DNA from 3 places in the Marinomonas sp. FW-1 genome. Region 1 is predicted to be linked to each of the others. Evidence: predicted binding sites of a transcription regulator. Region 1 holds the regulator's gene; each other region holds the start of a gene.
What was found. The regulator sigma-54, encoded in region 1, starts transcription at its own class of promoters, with help from an activator protein. The targets are predictions, from matches to a motif close to TGGCACNNNNNTTGCTNT.
Positions count from the first base shown of each region.

Region 2: the regulator sigma-54 is predicted to act here: its motif matches at 4,449-4,466, upstream of C1X04_RS01690 (benzaldehyde dehydrogenase).
Region 3: the regulator sigma-54 is predicted to act here: its motif matches at 3,024-3,041, upstream of C1X04_RS16810 (isoamylase early set domain-containing protein).

Region 1 is NZ_CP025987.1:2,218,146-2,224,456, reverse strand. It holds gene mgtE (magnesium transporter) at 1-670, opposite strand, end outside; gene C1X04_RS10440 (HPr family phosphocarrier protein) at 679-948, opposite strand; gene ptsN (PTS IIA-like nitrogen regulatory protein PtsN) at 958-1,407, opposite strand; gene C1X04_RS10430 (RNA polymerase factor sigma-54) at 1,425-2,894, opposite strand; gene lptB (LPS export ABC transporter ATP-binding protein) at 2,970-3,695, opposite strand; gene lptA (lipopolysaccharide transport periplasmic protein LptA) at 3,699-4,205, opposite strand; gene lptC (LPS export ABC transporter periplasmic protein LptC) at 4,189-4,764, opposite strand; gene C1X04_RS10410 (calcium/sodium antiporter) at 4,767-5,729, opposite strand; gene C1X04_RS10405 (ABC transporter ATP-binding protein) at 5,901-6,311, shown strand, end outside.
Region 2 is NZ_CP025987.1:364,727-371,037, forward strand. It holds gene C1X04_RS01670 (DMT family transporter) at 1-751, shown strand, start outside; gene C1X04_RS01675 (Crp/Fnr family transcriptional regulator) at 726-1,319, shown strand; gene C1X04_RS01680 (coniferyl-alcohol dehydrogenase) at 1,624-2,388, shown strand; gene C1X04_RS01685 (sigma-54-dependent Fis family transcriptional regulator) at 2,481-4,244, opposite strand; gene C1X04_RS01690 (benzaldehyde dehydrogenase) at 4,573-6,033, shown strand; gene C1X04_RS01695 (DsbA family oxidoreductase) at 6,120-6,311, opposite strand, start outside.
Region 3 is NZ_CP025987.1:3,611,334-3,617,644, forward strand. It holds gene C1X04_RS18710 (ChrR family anti-sigma-E factor) at 1-191, shown strand, start outside; gene C1X04_RS16795 (hypothetical protein) at 318-500, shown strand; gene C1X04_RS16800 (hypothetical protein) at 582-791, shown strand; gene C1X04_RS16805 (GNAT family N-acyltransferase) at 940-2,658, shown strand; gene C1X04_RS18525 (hypothetical protein) at 2,674-2,817, opposite strand; gene C1X04_RS16810 (isoamylase early set domain-containing protein) at 3,115-3,420, shown strand; gene betB (betaine-aldehyde dehydrogenase) at 3,706-5,163, shown strand; gene betA (choline dehydrogenase) at 5,225-6,311, shown strand, end outside.

The sequences.
Region 1 (6,311 bases):
ATAACTGCGCAACTTCACTTGCAGGTGTCTCTGCATTGATCACAGTAAACTCGGTTTCCATAATGTCACGCACGGTGGCATTAGGGTTGGAAACCAGCAATTTAGTAAGGGGGAGTACACCGAGAAGTTTATCTGAGCGACTGACGACTAATAAACTGTCAGTCATGTCTGGAATCTTTGCGTGCCTGCGAAGATAGCGAAAAACAATGTCCACATTGATATTTGGACGAATTGTTATCGTATCCGTATTCATTAAGCCGCCAGCAGAGTCTTCTGAGTAGCTTAATAGGTCTTCAACTCTTTTTCTGTCTTGCGCCGTCATCGACGCAAGCACTTCTTTCACGATCTTTTCTGGCAGGTGCTGTAATAAGTCGGCTAAGTCATCACTTTCAAAGTGTTCTGAGACGGCGATAAGGCGTTCTGTATTCATGTTTTTCATGAATTGAACGCCAATATCTTCAGTCAGATACTGTAATACTTCGCCTTCGTTTTTGTCTTCGATGAGTTCCCATAAAAGCTTACGCTCTTTTGGCGGAGACGATTCTAATAGTCGAGCAACATCTTGTGCAGGTAGGGCACCATTAAGTAGGTAGCGAATTTGCATTGTGGCACCGGTCTCAAGGGACTCGGTTACCGTTTGCAAATGATTAAGGGTGTTTTGCTCCGACATGATGCTCTTTACTCATCTTCACCGAAACGATTGTTGATTAATTCAACGATCGCGTTAATGGCTTCTTGCTCATCTTCACCATTCGCTTTGATTTTGATTTCGGTGCCTTTTCCTGCAGCAAGCATCATCATTGCCATGATGCTTTTTCCATCCACATTACGCCCATCTTTTTCGATGGTGATATCACAAGAAAAGCGTGTGGTTGTTTCTATGAGTTTGCCTGCTGCACGGGCATGCAAGCCAAGTTTGTTTATAATAACAATAGACTCTTCCAGCATGCTTTATACCTATATTAATGAGTTGAAAATACTGAATAGCTCTTCGTTGCTTTGAGCAGTACGCAGCTTGTCCAATGATTCTGGAGACTGTGCTAATTCTGCAATTTGAGCCAGTGTTGATAGATGTTGGTCACATTCATGTGGCGGAACAATTAACGCAAATATAAGATCGACAGCTTGTTTGTCTATAGAGTCAAAATCGATAGGCGTCTGTAGTGACATTACCACTACAGCGGTGTGATTTGCGGACTCTAGTCGACAATGCGGAATGGCTATTCCATTGCCTATACCAGTACTTCCAAGTTTTTCTCGACCTAGCAGTGCATCATAGACGGCTTCGTTATCACAGTGAAGTCGGTTTGACGCTACTTCCGCGAGGTTTTCTAATACGCGTTTCTTGCTAATGATATCTTGTTTTGCGAGAACGAGGTCTGCTTTTAATAATGATTTCAAGGACATGATAAAATGCTTTCCGTTTAGATCAGTCGTTTGCGTTCATTGGAAGGAGGGATGTTCATCGCCTCACGGTATTTGGCTACAGTCCGTCGAGCAACTTGTATGCCTTGATCTGCCAAAATGGCAGCTAACTTATTATCACTTAAAGGTTTTTTAGCAGGTTCGTCAGCAACAAGTTTTTTGATCATGGCCCTAATTGCTGTCGAAGAGCACTCACCACCAGAGGCTGTATTAACATGGCTCGAAAAGAAATATTTTAATTCAAATATCCCTTTTGGTGTGTGCATGTATTTTTGAGTGGTTACCCTAGATATGGTTGACTCATGCATGCCTACTTCTTCAGCTACGTCATGAAGCACCATTGGTTTCATGGCTTCTTCACCAAGCTCAAAAAAATCGATCTGTCTGCTGACAATGCAGCTGGCTACTTTTAGTAGCGTCTCATTTCTGCTTTGTAAACTTTTCATGAACCATTTAGCTTCTTGTAGTGAGTTTTTGATGTAAGAAGCATCTTCGGCTGTGGCAGCGGTGCTGGCCATGGCGGAATAGGTTTCATTGATTTTTATTGGTGGAAGAGCGTCGTTGTTTAATTCAACTTGCCAAACGTCATTACGTTTTTTGACTGACACGTCAGGAATAACGTAATCGGTATCATCGGCATCAATAACCGAGCCTGGGCGCGGGTTTAGTTGTTGAATTAAGCTAATGACTTCTTTTAGCGCTTCATCTTTTAATTTTGTTTTGCGGCTTAGTTGCGCAAAATCTCTATTGCCCAATAAGGGTAAATAATGGTCAATAAGGTTATAGGTGCTTTTGTATAGAGGGTGAGTCTGGAAAGCTTCTAATTGCACCAACAGACAATCACGTAAATCAATAGAGCAGACGCCGACTGGGTCGAAGCGCTGCAGTCTATGTTGAACCGCAATGACTTCTTCCATTTCTAGGTCTTCAAGTTCAATGCTTAGTGATTCGCAGATGTCGTCAGGTGTAATGCTTAAGTATCCATCAGGCTGGACACATTCAATGATGGCATAGGCAATCTCAAGGTCTCTATCAGACATGTGAGTAAGGTTTAGTTGCCAGATAAGATGGTCTTGAATGCTTTCAGCAGGTGCGTTACGGCTTTCAAAATCGCTATCGCCTTCAAAGCTAAGGTTGTCACTGACCGCAGCTGAACTTTGGTAAGTATCATCCCAATTGCTGTCTATGGATAGCTCTTCTGGGATGCTTTCTGTCCATTCGGACTCTAGGCGTGCTTCTTCACCGTTATCTAGAGGTGTTTCTGTTGCGCTTTTTGACTCTATGCTAGCAGGTAACTCATTATGAGTTTGCTCGTCATCATCAAGCTCAAGCAGTGGGTTCGACTCTAGGAACTCATGAATCTCTTGCTTCAAATCCAACGTAGAAAGCTGCAGTAAGCGTATAGCTTGCTGCAGTTGTGGGGTCATGGTTAGCTGTTGACCTAGCTTTAATTGTAAAGACTGCTTCATGGAGCAACTCTTTTTGTTTGAGTGAATTGGAACGAGTTGTGCATACTACTCCCTTTCTACAGCAATGATAAGGGGTTATAGGCGGAAGTCGTCGCCTAAATAGACCTTTTTTACTTGTTCATTGTTGATGACTGTACTGGCATCGCCTGATGCGATGATATAACCATTACCAACAATGTAAGCTTTATCGCAGATGTCGAGGGTTTCTCTGACGTTATGATCGGTAATTAGGACACCGATTCCACTTTCTTGGAGGTGTTTAATTATTTGTTTTATGTCACCAACGGAGATTGGGTCTACTCCAGCAAATGGCTCATCAAGCAGAATGAATTTTGGGTTCATTGCAACCGCTCTTGCTATTTCTACCCGGCGCCTTTCACCTCCTGATAATGCCATTCCTAAGTTGGTGCGGATATGGGTGATATGGAACTCTTCTAAGAGCTCTTCTAATCTTTCATGTTGTTGTGCTTTAGTGAGATTTTTGCGTGTTTCTAAAATCGCTAAAATATTGTCTTCTACAGACATTTTTCTAAAAATAGATGCCTCTTGAGGAAGATAGCCAACACCTTTTTGGGCGCGAGTGTGCATGGCGTCATGGGTGATGTCTATGCCGTCAATAAATATGCCGCCAGCGTCATTGGCGACCATACCAACTATCATATAGAAACAGGTGGTTTTTCCTGCTCCGTTTGGTCCTAATAAACCAACGGCTTGGCCTGATTCAACGGAAATTGAGACGTCTTTTACTACTTTGCGTTTTTTATAGCTTTTTGCAAGGTGTTTTGCTTCTAGTAAGGCCATCTATTATTTTGCCTCAGTAGTTTGTGGCTGTAAGGTCATATTGACGCGACCAGAATCTTTTTTCTCTGCGCTAAAGGTGCCATCTTGGATCATGTAGAGAATGTAATCAGCGGAGATAGAATTCTGCATACGGCTTAGGTATCCATCTCCAGTGATTTCAAGTTTGGATTCGTCGGTTTGGTAGTGGATTTCATTCCCTCTACTGATAACTATGTTGCCATTCCAATCTATTTGTTGACTGAATTTTGCTGGCGACCCTGTGGCTTCTAGGCTGTTAAATCTGCGGGTGCTTGGGTCTGTTGTGACTTTTAAATACTGTGCTTGGATTTCTATGGAGCCTTGTTTTACAAAGACGTTGCCTTTATAGATGGCTTCGCCTGAATTCTGGTCGAAAGAGGCTTCATCAGCTTGAATTTCTAATGGCTTGTTAAGGTCATCTGGTAAAGCGTAAGTGTATTGTCCAATAAGGGCAGAAGTGAGCAACATGCTGGCGTTAATGAGTTGTTTCATAGTTTCCTCGTACAGATCCTGTCATCACGACTTCTTCTGAGTTTATAAAGGTTGTAATCTTATTCGCGGAGGTTTTTCCTTGGGTTGATATCAAGGTAGCAGCTCCGTAGCTGGTCAATGATTTGTCTTTGTCTACGTAGTGCATGTTGTCCGAGCTAAGCTGGATGTCTTCAGACTGCTGATATTTTTTCGTTGCTCTTACGTTGTCTGTTAATAGAATATCATTACTTCCGTCTTCAATAACCCCTTTATCTGCTTTTCCATGCCATTGTCCCGATTCTGAATATCGGGCAACACTAGGCTGTTCGAGCAAGGTTTTCTCTTTAAGGTCATAGTGAGAGGTTTGTTTGGCGTTCAGTGTTTCGATTAGCCCTCCATTTTCATCAAACTCTTTTACCTGCACATCGGTGATGAAATAATCGGGCGAGCCACGAAGTGCATCGCTTTCGACTAAGTTTCTTGATGGCTTTGTGCTGTACCAGCTAATCGAAGCAATAACCACAGTTACTGCCGCTAATAGTAGAATGTTTCTGGTTTTAAGTGTCTTTGCTAAATTCATTGTTATGGCGCGCCATTCGTACTGATTGCAAATATATATATGCCATAGGATGCAATGAAAGGCAGGCCTATCCATCTAGGGATTGCATTGCTCTTAGATTTTTTGAATATAAAGATGGCAATAGCAAGTGCGACCGTTAATCCTAGTACCCAAGGGAAATCACGCTGCACGACACTTGGGTCGATTATGCCGGGGGCGATCAGTGCTGGTAAAGGTAATACGGTGGCTAGGTTAAATACGTTTGAACCTAGTACGTTGCCAATGGCGATATCATGATGTCCTTTTCTCACACTACTAACAGAAGCTGCTAACTCAGGAAGGCTGGTTCCAACTGCAACGATAGTCAGGCCAATAACTAGCTCGCTCACTCCCAAAGCAGTCGCTATGCCAATGGCGCCCCAAACTAGAAGTTTAGAGCTACCTATGAGTACAACCAGTCCAATTAACGCAATGATTAAGGATTTTAATGTTGATGAGCCATCATCTGCGGGAAGCTCTTCTTTTAGTTCGCTTTCCAAATCTTTGTTACCGCGTAATAGGATTATCAGCACGGCGACAAATGCAATGATGAGTATTACACCATCCCATAACCCTAGTGCTTGGTCATAGAGTAAAAAACCAGTCAGTACTGTGATGGCTAACACCAGAGGTACTTCTTTCGTCGAAAGCCCTTTTGCGATAGGGATGGCAGAGAATAATAAAGTGACACCCAACACTAGAGCGATGTTGGCAATGTTGGAGCCTAAAACATTACCGATTGCTATTTCAGGTGCATTATCCAGTGCGGCGATAGCAGAAACCACCATTTCAGGAGCAGAAGTACCAAACGCCACCAGTGTGATACCAATGACCATAGGGCTTACATTAAGCTTTTCAGCCACCAATGCGGCATGCTCAATGAATTTGTCAGAGCTAATGACGAGTAAAATTAGTCCAGCGATGAGAGCAACGGAAAATAACAGCATAATGGGTAGTAAGACTCATTGAAATTAGAAGGCACCATTTAATGAGGTTTAGCAACTAAATTCAAGGCTTGATCTTGCAAACAAAGTAGTTTTGCCTTTGCCGCGATTCTAATTGTTGGGGGGCAGTGATAGTATCAATCCATATTTAGGAAGGATGGTAAGGGTGTACTAGTGACTGATGCTTATATTGAAGTCCGAAATGTGAGTTTTTCGAGGGGGGATAGGGTTATTTACGAAAACGTTTCCCTGACCATTCCTCGCGGGAAGATTACTGCTGTCATGGGGCCAAGCGGGACAGGTAAAACAACGTTGTTACGCCTTATTGCTGCTCAGTTAGCACCAGACTCCGGTGAGTTGTTGGTGGACGGTAAAAACATCCACGCTTTGTCTAGGTCGAACCTGTATAAGGCGAGGAAGAAAATGGGCATGCTTTTTCAGAGTGGTGCTTTGTTCAGTGATATGAGTGTAGCTGAAAATATCGCTTTTCCTATGGAGGAGCATACCAAGCTTGATGCAGAAACCATCTCTAAAAGAGTTTTGGATAAGCTTTACAGTGTCGGTTTGCGTGGCGCAGCGAAATTA
Region 2 (6,311 bases), 1.9 Mb from region 1:
TCATTATGTGGTGATAAGCGGCGCGTTGGTGGGATTCTTCATCGGATTGTTTGTGGCGTTGCAGTCGACTACGCCTCTGAATACGTCTGTTTTGTATACACTGGTTCCTTTAATTGGTGTGATGATTGCGAGAGCTTGGCTCAAGGAAATCGCACCTGTGTGGCGAGTTGTCGGGTTTGTTCTTGGCTCAATCGGCGCGATGACTGTGTTGTTTTCTACACAAGGTGTTTCTACAAAAGGCTTTCCTGCTCAGGGTAACGACGGATTTCAGTGGCATTCCGGTGATTACATTTTTGTTGGGGCGTGTTTCTTATTGGCCTTGCATGTGGTGTCGGTTCAAAAGTGGGGCCGTTCGTTAGGGGCATTATCCGGCGCGTTTATGATTATGTTATTTGGCACCTTGTGGCTGCTGCCTATTGCGTTGATTTGGGGGGAGCTTGGTCAGGTGCAATGGTTGTCGCAAGGTTTCTGGGTAAATGTGTTGTATTTAACGGTGTTTACTACCTTATTTACCTTTGTATTGCAGCAGCGTTTGGTGATGGCGGTTGGGGCAAGTCGCTTACTTGCGATGTCTTATACGATACCCGTTTGGGTGGCGTTATTTACCGCGCTGACACAATCGCGTTTATTAAGCTTGGTCGATTGGCCTTTCGCTTCTGGCATTGTATTGTTAGCTATCGCACTGTTTCTTATTGATGGCAATTTCAGCAAGGTAAAAATAGCCCATGGATCGAATGCAACTGCAAAATAGCTTTCAAGCCTATTTTAACGAATTGGGCTATGACATCGATTGGCAAAGACTGACGGTGCCAATGGATATTCATGTCATTCGAAAAGGCGATTATTTGTTTCAGCAAGGGGATTTTGCGAATCGTCTGTTCTTTTTACATTCTGGATTAGTGCGTTATGTGAGTGTCTCTGATGAAGGGAAAGAGTTCACGCAAACCTTTGCCAAGAGTCCCAGAATCATTGGCTCAACCAAGGCGATGGTGACCGAAGCACGTGTTTTGTTCGGAATTCAAGCTTTAGAAGATTGCATGGTCTCTTCTTATCCTTGGCGAACTTTTTACGAGCAGATGCGTCAGGATATTGGTTTTTTAGAGTGTTACGCCAAATTTCTTGAACGTATTTTTATTACTAAAGAAGAGCGCGAAAATGCTTTTGTAAAACATTCAGCAGAGCGTCGTTATCTCGATTTTTGTGCCGACTATCCTGAACTTAAAAATGTGATTCCACAGCAACAAATTGCGTCTTATATCGGAATTACGCCGGTGGCATTGAGTAGAATTCGACAGAAGCTGAAATGGCAGAAAGACTGATAATTGCTGCCATTTTCCCTTTTGACTATTTCTTTAAATCATCAATTTTGTCCCTAGCTGTTTTATTGGATTTGACCATTTGATGAAATGAATTGGGACGCACGGCGCCAGAGCCTTCATCCATTTATTTATTTCTAGATAAGAAAATCTTATGAGTATCAATGCCTTGAAATGCTATTAAGAAAATTTATGGCTGCTTTTCTGTTTAGGCATACTCCATGCAATTCTCCTTGTTGCGGACTGACAAAGTAGCGTCTTTCTACTTTGTCTATGTTTCATAACAAAAATAAGGAGAAACAAGATAATGCTAACGAATAAAACGATCGTAATTACTGGTGTGTCTTCTGGCATCGGGGCAGACGTAGCAAGGCTTGCTCGTTTCCGCGGTGCGCGGGTTATAGGGATTGATCGTAATGAACCCAGTATGACGCTGGATGGCTTTGTACAAATAGATTTGGGTAATCCTACCGCGATTGATGCTGCTTTAGATTCATTACCAGAAAAAATCGATGCTCTTTGTAATATTGCAGGTGTTCCCGGTACGGCTGACGCTGATTTGGTTGGTCGGGTGAATTATCTGGGCTTACGTCATTTAACGGAAGCGCTTATTCCTCGATTCACTAAGGGTGCCAGCATTGTCAATGTAGCCTCTGTCTTGGGTATTGAATGGCCAGAGCGTTTAGAACAGCATAAGGCGTTAGCGGACACCTCTTATTTTGAAGAAGGCGCTGCTTGGCTGAAAAAGAACCCTGTGCCACAAGAAACCTGTTATCAATATTTTAAAGAAGCCCTGATTGTTTGGTCTACGCAACAAGCCTTTACTTGGTTTCGTGATCATGGCGTACGCATGAACTGTGTGGCTCCCGGTCCTGTTTTTACGCCCATTTTAGGCGACTTTGTGTCTATGTTAGGCGAAGAACGTGTCCAAAAAGACGCAGAACGAATGATTCGTCCAGCGTATTCGGATGAAGTGGCTGAAGTGATTGGCTTTCTTTGCTCTGATGCATCCCGCTGGGTGTGTGGCGTGAATATTCCTGTGGATGGCGGTTTAGCTTCAACGTATCTTTAATGAGGTTTACTACGACAGACAGATGCAAAAGATAGCCCCGTGATCTAGCTTCCTCATGGGGCTCTTTTATTTTGCATGGCAATGTTTGGGTCTTATTTATTCTTCTTTAATCGATAAGCCAGTTGGGGCCTGCTTAGGCCAACTCGCCTTGCGGCCTCTGATAAGTTGCCTTGGGCATTATCGACGGCTTCTTGTAATAGGCTTTGTTCAAGCTTTTCGATATCAAGATGATCTTCCCCGCCGACAAATTGCGTGATGTATTCTAAGAGGGAGTTTGTGGATGCTTTTTTGTCATCAACATGGCTTAGCGTGCCTTGGTGATTTACGGAATAGATAATGTCTTCGGGAATAAACTCATTTCTAAACAAATGCGGCAGATCAATGGGTTCGCCTTCTTCTGAAGCGATCACACCGCGCTCCATTAAATTTTGTAGCTCACGAATATTACCCGGAAAGCCATAATTTAATAGCGCTTGTCGTGCAGATTGAGTCATGCCCGAAGGGGCTTTTTGATGCTGTTGGCAAAACTGATGGTAGAAGTGGTTAACGAGCAGTGGAATATCGGCTTTTCTATCTCTTAGTGGCGGTAAATGGATAGGAAATACGTTTAAACGAAAGAAAAGGTCTTCGCGGAATTCGCCTTTATCAACGGCTTTACGCAAGTCGACATTGGTTGCCGCGACGACTCGTACATTGACCTTAATCGCCGAGACTCCTCCGACTCGCTCTACCTCTTTTTCTTGTAAAACCCGTAATAATTTACTTTGCCCTGCAAGGCTCAGCGTGCCGATTTCATCCAAGAATAGAGTGCCACCGTTTGCTCGCTCAAAACGTCCTAGGCGACTGCTTGTCGCGCCAGTGTAAGCGCCTTTTTCGACTCCAAATAGCTCACTCTCCATTAGGTTTTCCGGAATAGCGGCGCAGTTAAATGCCACAAAAGGACCTGTTTGACGACTAAACTTATGCAGCATGCTGGCAAAAAGCTCTTTGCCGACGCCAGATTCGCCAGTGAATAAAACGGTGGCATTCGTTGGTGCCACTTTTTGTAATGAATGATTCGCGGCGGTAAACGCAGCGGATACGCCAATCATTTTGGGCTGATCATCCGGTGTATCCAACTCCATCTTATCGAACTGCGTATCTGGTTTTATACGCATGTCTGCTTCGTTGGTGGTGACGTTGAGAAATCGAATGTCGTCTTCGATATCGTCCCAAAGTTCAGCAGATTTACCGACGACTCGACAGATGGAATGTCCCATGGACTGGCATTCTACCTCGCGAAAAATTACCAAAGAACCCACTAAGCCTGAGACGTAGCCGATGGCGTAGCCTAACTCCATCCAGCAGGCGGGTGAGCTCCCAATGCCATAGGCAGCAATATGTTCTTCGTCTTCACTGCTGTGATGCCAAAAAAACTCACCGTCATACAGGCCCTTTTCAGTATCAAACTCAAAGAAAATCGTTTCCACTTTAACAACGCCTTCTAAACCATGAAGGTGAGTACCGGCTTCAAAAATGGAGGCGGGGTCCGAATCGGGCCAACGCTTTTGAATGAGCTCAGCGTCGCGCAGGCCAGATAGATAACCCGTTCGAGTGAGAATGTCGCGAGACTTATCAAGACCAAGAGAGTCAATCATTTCGCGTCGTAAGAGCCCAAATGAAGAACTATGGATTAACAGCATGCGTTGATCGTCTAACCAAATACGGCCATCTCCTGGCGAGAAAAACAGGCATTCGGTCAGCTCTTCTACGGTGGGAGTGTGTTGGCTATCTAGTTCACGGGAGCTGCCTTTGAGTAAGATCTTTTCGCTGCTTTTAGCCAAATCTGCCAAGGAAATTCGATGCGAGTTTGTCATTATTATTTTTCCTCTTTCATCTGCTTGATGAAATGATCAACTGCTTTTTTCCTAGTGTTGATTGTGTTTGATGATATCGTCAAGTGTGCTGTGCAATATTTAAGCTATGCTAAACCGTGTTGATTCTTTTCAATGTGGCTTAAATGCAATGTTTATCAATGGTTTAGCTACTCTATGTAGGGTGAAAAGAAAATAATCATATTTCGGCATAGGTATTGCTTTAAGTATTAGAACGAAAAATATGCAATGGATAACAGGCAAATTTGTCTGCATTGCAGTTGTCATTCTAGTCATAAACCAATCAATAAAAATAAATAGGAGAGCAGATATGACGGTATCCGTACTGGCATCCAAAAAATGGTCTGGGGCGTTTTTTACAGGTGATTGGGTTGCGGCCTCAAATAAGCAAGAGGTGATAGAGCCAGCAACAGGTAAGGTTTTAAGTGAAGTGGCCATCGCCACAGCAGACGATGTATATGCCGCATGCGAACGGGCGCAGAAAGCGCAAAAAGAATGGGTAAAGGTCCCACCGAGAGACAAGGCAGCCTTGTTTCATAAAGCAGCGACTTTTATTCAAGATAATGCGGAAGAGCTTGCTTTGTATATCGCTCGTGAAACGGGCGGTATCATTCCTAAAGGCCAACACGAAGTAAAAGAAGCCATATTAATCCTGCAATTGGCAGCCAATATGACATTGGAGCCTAATGGTCTGACGCTACCTGCTGGGCCTGAACGCATGTCTTATGCAACACGTAAGTCGATTGGTGTGGTGGGTGTTATTTCGCCTTTTAATTTTCCAATGATTCTTTCTATTCGGTCGATTGCTCCTGCCTTAGCGACGGGGAATGCTGTGGTAACCAAGCCCGATCCTCAAACGCCAGTAACGGGTGGTTTTATACTCGCTCTTGCTTTGGAAGCCGCTGGTTTACCAAAGGGAGTATTTCAAGTCTTCCCAGGTGCAGTAGACGCTGGGGAAGCACTTTGTGCCGCGCCAGAAATAGGTATGGTGGCGTTCACTGGGTCTACTGCGGCAGGTCGGAAAGTGGGTGAAGCTTGTGGCCGTAACTTGAAAAAAGTGTCTCTTGAGTTAGGTGGTAAGAGCTCACTGATTATTTTGGAAGACGCCGATCTTGATGTAGCGGCAAGCAATATTGCTTGGGGCGCGTATTTCCATCAAGGGCAAATTTGTATGGCATCTGGCCGTATTTTGGTTCAAGAAAGCATCGCAGAAGCGTTGACCGCAAAAATTGTCGAAAAAGCGCAGCATTTACCGGTTGGCGACCCTGTATCCGGAAAGGTGGCTTTGGGGCCTCTGATTAATCAGCGTCAACTTGAAAAAGTTCATGCCATTGTACAAGACACCATTGCGGCGGGCGCTAAGTTAGAAGCGGGCGGCACCTATGACGGGCCTTTTTACTCGCCAACAGTATTGAGCAATGTGAAACCAGGCATGCGCTCCTTTGAAGAGGAGATTTTTGGTCCAGTGGTCAATATCGTTACCTTTAAAAGCGATGAGGAGGCGATTGCGATGGCCAATAATACGCAATATGGTTTAGCGGGCGCGGTGATCTCGAATGATCTTTCCCGTGCGCAGCGTATTGGGGCTCAGTTGCATGTTGGTTTATTGCACATAAATGATCAAACCGTTAATGATGAATGCATTAACCCCTTTGGTGGTTGTGGTGCATCCGGTAATGGCAATTCGGTTTGTGGCCCTGCGGATTGGGATCTTTATACTCATTGGCAATGGGTAACGGTTAAGCAAAATGCGACGCCTTATCCATTTTAATCTAAGTAAAAGTGGCTAAGCTATTTTAAACTTAAAAAGCCCCACGTTTTTTTCCAATGAATGGATAAACAACATGGGGCTTTTTATCAAGCGTTTGCTTGTTCTGCTTTTTGTTTCTCAAGCACTTCTTCTATTGCGCTTTTGAAGACTTCTGCTGGCTGGCCACCAGAAATCGCGTAGGCGTTGTTGATAATGACGGTTGGAACCGAAGTGATGCCATTCTGCTGCCAGATTTGCTCTTGCTGGTGGACTTCATCGGCAAAGTGGTTCTTATCCAA
Region 3 (6,311 bases), 1.4 Mb from region 1:
ATGAAAGCGGTGTGTACCGCCAAGGTGACTTTATTAACCGAGATGCAAGCCATAAGCACAAGCCTATCGTCACCAAAGACGCAGAGTGTATTTGTCTTACTGTCTTGGATGCACCTATTGAATTTACGGGTTGGTTAACACGACTATTGAACCCTCTCATTCGTCGACATCACCCTTATTCGCCACATTAAAGCCATGCTTCGCAGCACTGTGCCGCATAAGATAGACACACGATTGCAGACGTTAGCCAATAACAAGCAAATATTGTGAAAATCTGGTATAGTCCTTGTTCAATCTAAAAACAAGGACTATTTATCATGGCAACTAAGAAGAAACAGCCGGCAGCTTCGGAAACCTCGGAATCCATTGAAAAGCAAATGCAAGAGTTTCTAGCTCGTGGTGGGCAGATAGATAAAATCGATTCAGGGGTTAGCGGACAATCTCAGCTAACGGGATCACGTCATATTTCCCTAGGAAATAGCAAAACGAAAGCTCAATAAGCTTAAGGGATATTTTACTTTTCGTAGATATCCCCTGCTATTGGCTCTGATAATTACCTGTTTAATTGACACTGGAAAACTATGCTGTCTGAATCTGATCGCGCGTTTTTTCGCCCTAAATGGCGTCGAGTTGTTACCACTTTATTCTGTGCTGGTTGGGCCATTATTGAATGGACGGCAGACGAACCTATTTGGGCCATGATTTCAGCAGGCATCACAGTTTATTGCCTATGGAATTTCTTTTATAAATTTGAAGAAAAAACAGACGAAGACAACACTACTGCAAGTTAGCCACGCTAATCCATTCTGCCTTACGACCTGTGTATTATTTGTTTATGGTGCGTCACACATCCGCCATATAAACGTCACGCCTTTGTCATACTGACGCTCTACTCTCACTAATAAGATATCCAAAAACTTATTAGAGCGGAGCACCACTGTGATACAAGTCGAACAAATGATTGCCAGTAAATCTCCTCAATTTTTCGATAAAAGCCCTTTAATCACTCGCCCGACGTTAAGCGTCCTCAAACGCTTATTCCACGAAAGTGAAGTAAACCAATTCCTGGAAAAAAACCACGGCTGTGTCGGCTTCGAATTTATTGATCGCGTTCTGGATCATTTCAACTTTAGCTATAACGTTAGCCAAGTTGATCGACGAAATATTCCTGCCAGTGGTCGTGTGATGATCATCGCCAATCACCCTCTTGGCGCTTTAGATGGGCTAGCGCTGTTGCGCCTAGTGGGCGAAATTCGTCCCGATGTCAAAATCGTCGCCAATGATTTATTAATGGGCTTTGATGGTTTAAAACAGCTGGTGTTGCCCGTGGATAATCTTGGCGGAAAAACCGCGCGCCAGCAGCTTAAAGCCATCATGAACTGCCTACACAATGAAGAAGCCATCATCATATTCCCCGCTGGCGAAGTATCGCGCATGTCACCAAGTGGCGTAAGAGATCAGAAATGGAATCAAAATTATCTTAAGCTGGCGCAAAAAACCAACAGCCCATTACTGCCTGTCCACATCGGCGGACGTAACTCGATGTTGTTTTACACCAGCTCCTTACTATACCGTCCGCTCTCTACCGTACAGCTTGCTAATGAGATGTTTCGCCAGCGTAACCGCAAAATTCCCATGCAAGTTGGTCAAGCGATTCCGATTCAAGAATTAGCCAAACTGCCATTAAGCGACAAAGAGAAAAACAAATTAGTAAAACGTCATTTGTACCGTATTGCTAAAGGCAAAAAGCCACTGCTTAAAACCGAAAAAACGGTGGAGCACCCGCAAAACAGACAAATGATCAAACAAGAGCTGAAAATCTCAGAACACCTTGGCAGCACCAAGGACAACAAACAGATCTATCTGTTTGATTACGATCCAATGTCCGTCACCATGAAAGAAATCGGGCGTTTGCGTGAAATCGCCTTCCGTAAAGTGGGTGAAGGTACTGGCGAACGCTCTGATCTAGACAAGTTTGACCAATATTATCGTCACTTGATTCTATGGGATGAAGAAGAACTAGAGATCGTCGGTGCATACCGTATTGGCGAAGTTGCTCGATACATGAAATCAGAAACGCCAAATCGCATCTACAGTGCCGAGTTATTTCAATACTCTTGTGACATGGAACCCTATTTTGAGCAAGGCATCGAGCTTGGTCGCAGCTTTATTCAGCCAAAATATTGGGGCAAGCGTAGCTTAGATTATTTGTGGTACGGCATTGGGGCTTATTTAGATAAACACCCTGAAATTCGCTATATGTTCGGCCCAGTAAGCCTAAGCAACAGCTACCCACAAGTCGCGAAAGATTTTATCGTTTCCTTTTATAAGCTCTACTTTGCCGACCAAGAGCACCTAGCGCGTTCTTTCACGCCATATCAAGTGAACGCCGAACACAATGACATTATTACCGATATGTTCAGTGGCGAAGACTACGAAGAAGACTTTCGAATACTAAAAGAACAACTTGGTCACTTTGGCGCGAGTGTGCCAACCTTGTTCAAGCAATACAGTGAGTTATGTGAACCGGGCGGGGTTCGCTTCTTAGATTTTGGTGTCGATGCCGACTTTGGCTACTGTGTGGACGGACTCGTCCTCGTAGACCTAAATACAATCAAAGAAGCGAAAAACAAACGCTACCGAGGTCATAACCAATAATATGACTCTTTGCTATCAAGAGTCGTGATGATGGTGGCTTGAGTGATGCGCATGGCGATGATGACCGTGTCGTTCTGGTCGTTTAAAAAACGCCAAATAAATCACTTTAATAACAAGCATCACACTTAACACAATGAGAACGCCCATTTGAAGGTCCATACAAACACCTCATTATTTTTGTTGTAATTTTAGTGTAGAACATTTGGAGCAAGTGAATTGTGAATTTACGTCAGCAAATTGTACGTATTAGTAAGCCCAAAAATAGCGCACAACTGACACATTCAACACAATAAAACCCATAGAAATAAGCACAATAAAGCAGAGCGAAAATCTTTTCTTTAAATAAATTAAGTAGTTAAAAAAGATGGCGCAAGCCTTGCTTGCTCACATTATTACCCTTCAGGCTTTTTGTCGTAGCCTTCACTCATTTTTCTATCAAAGATAACGGAGCTGGACATGATTGAGAAAACCTACTTAAAGACAAAACCCGAATGCAAAGTGAAATTTGCATTGCCTGCAGAAACCGTCGGTGACGCAAAAAATGTCGCGGTCGTGGGAGACTTCAATAATTGGGATAGCACGGCTAATCCGATGAAAAAGCAAAAATCTGGTGTCTTTGCGTCAACACTCAATTTGGATATAGACACTGTTTATCAGTTCAGATACGTGATTGATGGCACTGAATGGCTAAACGATGACATGGCGGACGATTATGTACCAAGCCCTATCAGCTATGAATCAAATGGTGTAATCAGCCTTTAAATAACACCGCAACTAAGAAAAATTCTCTTTACGCCTCTACTCTCTTATGTAGAGGCGTTTATCTTTCTTAACCTCTCGTTTTTCCTCTCTTTTCTTATAAGTAGCGCCTTAAAAAGCGAACATCATAACGTCATTTTTTTGCCCTAAGCCCACTAATTGATGGATTCGAGCTGCAATTTATAGTCAGAATATGTACAATTGTTTTTATTAAACGCGCGTTTAATAAAAATCAAATACCTCAACGACTCTAAACAGAGTATTGAAACAGACTTAAAGAGGCACATCATGGCACATCAGCAGCAATACATTCACGGCCGCTACCATGCATCCACCAGCGGAGAACACTTTGAGACAATCAACCCAGCCACTGGCGAAGTGATTGCAACAGTCGAACACGCGGGACAAGCTGAACTAGATGCCGCTATTGAGTCTGCAAAACAAGGTCAAAAAGTGTGGGCGGCAATGAGCCCTGTAGAACGCGGACGCATTCTAAAAAAAGCAGCCGAGCTATTACGTGAAAAAAACGAAGAACTGGCTCGTCTTGAAGTTCTAGACACAGGCAAACCACTTCAAGAAGCTATTTGCGTAGACATTCAAACGGGCGCTGACGTGATCGAATATTACGCAGGCCTAACCGATAAAATCCAAGGCGATTACCAAGACCTTTGTAATGGTAATTTCTTTTACACTCGCCGCGAGCCACTGGGTATTTGTGCTGGCATCGGTGCGTGGAACTACCCAATCCAAATCGCTATGTGGAAATCAGGCCCAGCCCTAGCCGCTGGTAACGCAATGATCTTCAAACCTTCAGAAGAAACACCGCTTACCGCTCTTAAACTGGCAGAGATCTTTACCCAAGCAGGTTTGCCTGATGGTGTTTTTAACGTCATCCAAGGGGACGCACGCACAGGTCAAATGATCACTAACCACCCAGACATCGACAAAGTGTCTTTCACAGGTGAAGTTGGAACAGGTAAAAAGGTCATGGCTGCTTCTGCACAATCTTTGAAGCAAGTCACCATGGAACTTGGCGGTAAATCGCCTATGATCATCTTCCCAGACATGCCAGTGGACCAAGCCGTTTCTGCCGCCATGCTGGCGAACTTCTACACACAAGGCGAAGTATGTACTAATGGTACACGCGTTTTCGTTCACGCAGATATGATGGACGCTTTTACCAAGGAATTAAAAGAGCGCACTGAAGCCATGATCATTGGCGACCCAATGAACATGGACACACAAGTCGGTGCCTTGATCTCTAAAGACCACATGCAAAAAGTCTTGGGCTACATTCAAGCCGCCAAAGACGCAGGAGCGACTCTATTGTGCGGTGGTTACCAAGTCACTGAAAACGGCTTAGACAAAGGCGCTTTTGTTGCTCCGACTGTCTTTACCGATTGCACCGACGACATGCCACAAGTGCGCGATGAAATCTTCGGCCCAGTAATGTCCGTGCTGAGCTTTACCGATGAAGACGAAGTGATTGCTCGCGCCAACGACACAAAACTTGGCTTGGCAGCGGGTGTATTCACCAAAGACTTCGCTCGTGCTCACCGCGTAATTAATCAATTACAAGCTGGCATTTGCTGGATTAATGCGTGGGGCGCTTCTCCTGCAGAAATGCCAGTGGGTGGCTACAAACAATCAGGCATCGGCCGTGAAAATGGCATCGAAACCTTATACCACTACACACAAAACAAGAGCGTCTTTGTCGATTTGAACGACATTCAAAGCCCTTACTAGGCGAGACTCTTACTAAACGAGCCTTGCAATAAGTGAGGCTCTTATTAAATGAGAAATGGTCATGGCAAACGAAACGTACGATTACATCATCGTCGGTGCTGGCTCCGCAGGGTGTGTGCTGGCAGACCGACTGACAGAAAGTGGCGAACACAAGGTGTTGCTGCTGGAAATGGGTGGCTCTGATAAGAGCATCTTTATCCAAATGCCAACCGCTTTGTCTTATCCAATGAATACCGAAAAATACGCCTGGCAGTTCCACACAGATAAGGAACCAGGTCTTGATGGCCGCGAAATGCATTGCCCGCGCGGTAAAGTGTTAGGCGGATCGTCATCCATTAACGGCATGGTGTATGTTCGTGGTCACGCCTGCGATTTCGACCAATGGGAAGAAAACGGCGCCAAAGGCTGGAACTACCAAACTTGCCTGCCTTACTTCAAAAAAGCCGAAACATGGAAAGGCGGCGCGGACTTATACCGTGGCGGCGAAGGCCCATTGTCGACTAACAACGGCAACGACATGACCTACAACCCGCTTTATCAAGCCTTTATTGATGCTGGCGAAGAAGCCGGTTACGGCAAAACAGACGACTACAATGGTTTCCGTCAGGAAGGTTTTGGCCCGATGCACATGACGGTGAAAAATGGCGTACGTGCTTCAACGTCGAACGCTTATTTACGTCGTGCTATGCAGCGCCCTAACCTAACCCTCAAAACCGGTGTACTTAGTCACAAGGTCACCTTTGACGGCAAAAAAGCCACAGGCATTGAGTTCAGCAAAAATGGCCAAACTCAACAAGTTACCGCCAACAAAGAAGTGATTCTATCGGCTGGCTCAGTTGGCTCACCTCAATTATTGCAACTGTCCGGTGTGGGCCCAAAAGACGTGCTCGAAAAAGCGGGCGTTCCTGTGCTTCACGAATTACCAGGCGTGGGTGAAAACCTGCAAGATCATTTGGAAGTCTACTTCCAGTACTACTGCAAGAAGCCTGTGACACTAAACAGTAAGCTTGGCTTAATCAGCAAAGGCTTGATCGGTACTCGTTGGATGCTATTTAAAACCGGCCTTGGCGCGACCAACCACTTTGAATCTTGTGGTTTTATTCGCTCTCGTGCCGGTCTTAAATGGCCAAACATTCAATACCACTTCC